Bdellovibrio bacteriovorus HD100: one gene and its partner. The protein of the gene in region 1 binds, or shares a complex with, the protein of each later gene. Links are inferred from orthologs where the notes say so. Each region holds a gene or a part of one and is shown on either strand. Other genes may lie near its edges.

Region 1 (2,915 bases):
TTTCCGTTAAAAATACTCAAATCTGGTCTCCGTTTTGGTCGCCCGTGGGGCTCCGTGTGTAGAACCTATTCTAGAGTGCCTTGAGCCCAAGGTCATCGCGCCCATTGTCCAGAAGAAGCCTTATTGACCCATGACTCTGCTTATCTGACAATAGAACCATGAACAAGATTCTTTTGGTCTATGAGGATTATGCTGACTTGATGTCTGTTGAAGGCACTTTGAAAAAGGTGGGCTTTGATGTCATCGGTCTGTCCAGCGAATACGCTGTGGCTGAGCAGATGCTGGCATTCAATCCGGATCTTGTTGTCGGCGCTGGTAAGGGTGGCAAAGTCAGTTCTCTCGGCGTGGGAAAACGTCTGAAAGAGATGAGCCGCTGGCAGGGGAAGTCGGTGCTTATTTTTCCGGCAAACTTCAAGCCCAATCCGCAGGATCTGATAAAGATCCGCGTCGACATGGTATTGGAATCCCCGGTGCCACCAGTGCGCTTGGTGCAGGTGATCGGTCGTATGTTGGGGCATGATGAGGCGGTGTTGTTAGAGCGCCTGAATAAAGCCATGCATGTCGAAAGCCCTCAGAAGACCGGGACTACGGTCACGGGTGGTGGAAAGCCGACTCCAGAGGATGAAGCGATCTATATCAAGGGCTCTACTGAAGAGGTTCAAGCCAGCGGCGAGCAATCCCTGCGCACCGAAAGAATTGATGAGAACTCTGAAGGCCTGCTTGTAACTGACGAAGAGCAAAGGGAAAAACCGTCTTTCCGTTTTGGTGATCGCATGGCGGCAGCGGATGCTGAGCGCGGCGCAGCAGCAGAGGGGACTTCGGAGTTTCCCGATGTCGATCTGAAGGCTTTTGAACGAGAGCTTTTGGGTGGCGGTGCGCCTGAGGTCGAAAAGGTAGAGATCCCGCTTCCGGGCACAGGCTTGGGGAGTGAGGAAGACGAGCAGGCTCAGTTGGTGGCGCGGGCTCAGGAGAACTTAAAAAACGCTGAGAAAGCACTTCAAGAAAAGATGGCTAAGTATGCGAAGCTTGTGGAGGATGTGAAATTGTCTCCAAATAGCACCGTGACCCGAGTTGAGGCGCGTCGTCGTCAAAAAGCTCTTGAAGCTGACTGGGATAGTCAAAACATCAACGAACTCGATAAGTTGCGCCAAGAGTTCACCAAAGCCCTCTTCAAAAAGTAATTGATCCTCATCGGGCTTGACGATAAGGTTTCCGTGATCACATTAGAGTGTAGATATTACGGAGGCCATTCATGGGCACATTTACTAAAGCAGTTACAGACACGTCTTTCGATGCAGAAGTTCTAAACTCTTCGACTCCAGTACTGGTAGATTTCTGGGCCGAGTGGTGTGGACCTTGCCGTGCTTTGGCTCCTAAGCTTGAAGAAGTTGCACAGGAGTTGGGTGCGAAAGTAAAAATCGTAAAAGTGAACGTGGACGAGAATCCAAGCGTTCCTGGCAAATACGGCATCCGCGGTATTCCTGCGATGTTGTTGTTCAAAGGCGGCAGCGAAGTGGGCCAACTTGTTGGTAACCACCCGAAAGACGCTATTCTGGAATTCCTGAACAAGAACGTTTAATCGCATCTCTGTTTAGAATTATTAGAACTAAGTAAAGAAGGCTCCCATGTGGGGCCTTTTTTTGTTTGAATTGGACAAGAGTCCTGCGTTTCACTATGATACTTCACAGGATCCCAAACAATGTTTGCAGGGCCTGTCGAGGAAGTCATGTACCCAGAAATTTATGTAAGAGACAATGAACACGAAGTACTGAACGAAGAGTTCAAGGCGATTGCCATGGATATTTCCCTGATGCTGAAAGCTGAAGGTAAAACCGTGCGCCCGTATGTTCCGGGTCTTCCTTATTTTTCCCGTTTGCCACTGGATAAGAAAAAGCACGCCGTAGAGCAGGTACGCTTCTATCAGGAGCTGTGTCATTCCCAGCTGGCGGAAGGCTACAAAATCAACGACAGTCTTTCTTTCACCTGGAAGGCCTTCCGTCGTCTGGGTTTGGTTCCAAGTTCTGATTTGTTCAGTCATATCCAGAATGAAGATATCATCGAAATCTATTCCAAAGAACACGTGCAGTTGTTCCGCAATTTCAACTTCTTTGATTGCTGTTCTTACACTCTTGAAGAACTGAACACCTACGAGTGGTGGTCTTTGTTTGAAAGAGAAGAAGCTGTCACCCAGAAAATCATCGATGCCTGCAATCTGGTGTTCAATGGTGAAGTGGATGGCACATTTGTTCCGGATGTTCCTGTTCATCAACTGCGCGAAGCCCGTTCGGCGGAGCGTTTGACGATGAACTGCGAAATTCGCAGAATGGCTCCGGTTTACCGCAACAAGCGCCCTGATTGTGTGATCGTTCTTGAGAAAGTTGAAATGATCCGCAACTGATTTTTTTGCAATGTGATTTTTTGAGAAACACAGCACACAAGTCACAGGTTCTCAGAATCAAACGTCTTAAATTAGTAAACACTATTAACTTCACAGCTGGAACGTCCGAAACACTCTGCCGGAAGGAGAGTGTATGGGTAAGTTTCAGTATCACCTTTTCAATCCACGCGAGTTGAACCCCGAAACAGTAAAATTAAGCAACGACGTCTACGAAGTATGGAGGCGGGTCTATTCAGAGGTGCTGGGGAAGGTCGGCGAACCTTTGAATCCGGATGATTTTCATCGCAATGACATTGTTGTCTGCCTGACCGACAACGGAAAAGTTTTCGGTTTCCATTTGTACAGCGCCTTTGATCTGCGCTCGGACGCCCTTCGTGATCATCATTATATGAAAGCCTTTGATCAGGCAATTATCGACAAATTCAAGAGCCGTGGCATCAATACTTTGATGAGCATGGAGTACCTGACTGTGATCCCTGAATACCGCTCCCGCAGTGCGGAGGTGAACTGGGCCGAG
Region 2 (2,791 bases), 2.0 Mb from region 1 along the record:
AATCAATTTCGTCAGACTTCAGAAGATCTAAGGTTCTAGGTCCAGCGTTAAAAGGCAAAATTCAAAATTAGTCCCGCACTCGGGATACAATGGGCCCATAGAAGGAGAATTCTATGGGTTTTTTATTAAAGGCTACTATGACACTCCTTACTTTGACTCTGTCGCTGGGTTTTGAGCAGGCGGAGGCCGCTATCACGCGTGAAACTGATTTTGTGACTCCGGCAGAGCCGATGACTGTTTTACGCAGTTCAGTGGTGCCTTGTTATGGCCGAAATCAGGCCGGGGTGGGGCGAAGAACGAATATGTCCTATGTGGAAGGGGAGCGCTGTTCAGTTCCGCAGCCAGCAGAGGCCCGTCGACTGGATCGCCCCGACCACGAGGTGGATGATCCGGGCCGGGACTTCAGACCTCGTGCGCTTTAATATCACCAGTATGTCGCGTCGATTGTGATGTCGCCCTGAACCCGGGTTTGGCAACTGATGCGAACCTCCGAAGAAAGCCCGTTTTTTTCGCGCAGGAAATTTTCCGTGTCGTTTTCAGCAGATAGATTCTGTTTTCCATCCACAATGATAATTTTGCACTTTGCGCAAACGCCATCTCCGTCGCAGCTGGAGGCCACAGGAAGGCCTGCTTCCAGCAACGCCGTCATCAGTACGGTGCCGGCAGGAACTTCAATGGCAGGCATGTTCTTTTTAAAGGAAATCAACGGCATAGCCCATTGTAGCTGACGCAGTCCAAAACGTGCAAAGAAGTAATGAAAACGGGGCTATTTGTGGTAGCCTTGATCCGTTATTGTCCCGACCAATTGTGAGGTAATCTATGACTCAGGATCAAAAAGTTGAAAACGTCATCATCATCGGTTCCGGCCCTGCAGGCCTGACTTCCGCTATCTATTCTTCCCGCGCCAATCTGGAGCCTTTGATGATCGAAGGTGAAGAGGCCGGCGGTCAGCTGATGACCACGACCGAAGTTGAAAACTTCCCGGGCTTTGACCACGGGATCACGGGTCCTGACCTGATCACGGTCATGAGAAAACAGGCTGAAAGATTCGGCACGCGTTTTATCACTCGTAACGTGACGAAAGTGGATTTTTCCCAGCGTCCGTTCAAAGTGTGGATCGGTGACAAACTTCACCTGGCAAAATCCATCATCATCTCTACCGGCGCCAGCGCGAAGTATCTGGGCCTGCCTTCTGAAAAAGTTTACGCCAACCGCGGTGTTTCCGCGTGTGCAACGTGTGATGGTGCCTTCTTCCGCAATCAGGAAATCGGCGTTGTTGGCGGTGGTGACACGGCGATGGAAGAAGCTCAGTTCCTGACTCGTTTTGCGACCAAAGTGTATCTGATCCACAGACGTGACCATTTCCGTGCTTCCAAGATCATGGTGGACCGTGCTTTGAAGAACCCAAAAATCGAAGTGCTTTACAACACTGAGGTGATCGAGGTTCTGGGGGACGGCAAGGGTATGACCGGCGCAAAAATCAAAGGCACTCTTGATGGCGCTGTCAAAGAACTTCCGATCACAGGTCTATTCCTGGCCATTGGCCATAAGCCGAACACCGACCTTTTTAAAGGTGTTTTGGATATGAATGAGACAGGCTATTTGATCACCCAGCCCAACACCACGTATACTAACATTCCAGGTGTCTTTGCGGCGGGAGACGTGCAAGATCACGTATATCGTCAGGCGATCACGGCAGCCGGTACAGGTTGTATGGCGGCGATCGATGCTGAAAGATGGCTGGAAGCCCAGGAAGCTCACTAAGGAAGATATGAAGGACAAAAGAATCAACACCAAGGATTTGATCGAAAAGATCGAGAAAATGACCAAGGCCCGCATTGCTTCTCAGGAAGTGGTGCCTTTGGATCAGTTCCGTGAAGCCAAGAAAAAGCTGGATCCAAAGATCATTCTGGTGATCGAGGATGACGAAACCATGCGCCTGGCGATGAAAAGAATCCTTGAGAGTGAAGGTTACGTGACGAAGCTTGCGGCCGATGGCACCGAGCTTTCCACAGTGCTGGATGATCACTCGGTGGATCTGATTCTGATGGACGTTGGATTGCCTTGGATCAACGGTTTTGAATTGGCGCAGTTGCTGAAAGAACACCGCGATCTGAAGAAAATCCCATTGGTGTTCGTGTCCGGCAAAGCTTCTGAAGAAGACATGAAAAAGGCCTTCGAGATCGGCGCGGATGACTACATCAAAAAGCCATTCGACGTTGAAAAGCTGAAAAAAACCGTGGAAACGCTTTTGAAGCTGAATCCGTAACCGGAACGAAAATAGCTTAAAAAATTGGGACCCCTCAGTGAGTGATTGCTGAGGGTTTTTTTATTACAGACCAAAGTTCTGTCTCAATTCGGGAACACAGGCCGTTTCCATACTTTCCCAATACTTCTTGCAGAAAATAGTGAACGTGGCCCCCTTTTTAACGATAGAATTAAAGGACTCATGGCACGTAAACACGTCATCATCTTACTTGTTGTAATCACAGCGGTTGTGGCGCTTTCCTGGTTCCTAAAAAAGGATCAGGAGCCGACTCTGGCTGAATCCCTGAAAGAGGCCGCCGATGTTGTTGCCTCTTCTGAAGACCGTCTAAGCGAAGAGGACATTGTTTTGCAATCCCCGAGCGCACAGATGCAGGTGACCGAGATACCTTCGCATGGCCAGAACCAGGCGGAAGAATCCCGCCGTTTGCTGGAGCCGAAAAGAAAGCAGACTGTTTTACCCAAACCGGATGATCGTCGTCTGGCGCAGTCCTCAGTTCTGTCCGGCAGTTCCTGGAAAGTGTGG

The links.
Region 2: the proteins of trxA (region 1) and trxB are in contact, whole or in part, in a crystal structure (PDB 1F6M), measured with the Escherichia coli proteins. The link is inferred for Bdellovibrio bacteriovorus HD100 from one-to-one orthologs.

The regions. Positions count from the first base shown.
Region 1 is NC_005363.1:2,370,932-2,373,846, reverse strand. It holds trxA (thioredoxin), read left to right. Parts: upstream 1-1,252; coding sequence 1,253-1,579; downstream 1,580-2,915. Other genes in the region: BD_RS11265 (hypothetical protein), read left to right, coding at 2,532-2,915; BD_RS11270 (hypothetical protein), read left to right, coding at 1,727-2,398; BD_RS11280 (ANTAR domain-containing protein), read left to right, coding at 159-1,181; lptF (LPS export ABC transporter permease LptF), read right to left, coding at 1-20. UniProt on the Escherichia coli protein: Participates in various redox reactions through the reversible oxidation of its active center dithiol to a disulfide and catalyzes dithiol-disulfide exchange reactions.
Region 2 is NC_005363.1:347,442-350,232, forward strand. It holds trxB (thioredoxin-disulfide reductase), read left to right. Parts: upstream 1-819; coding sequence 820-1,764; downstream 1,765-2,791. Other genes in the region: trmB (tRNA (guanosine(46)-N7)-methyltransferase TrmB), read left to right, coding at 1-31; BD_RS17935 (hypothetical protein), read left to right, coding at 114-422; BD_RS01705 (2Fe-2S iron-sulfur cluster-binding protein), read right to left, coding at 425-712; BD_RS01715 (response regulator), read left to right, coding at 1,772-2,269; BD_RS01720 (hypothetical protein), read left to right, coding at 2,450-2,791.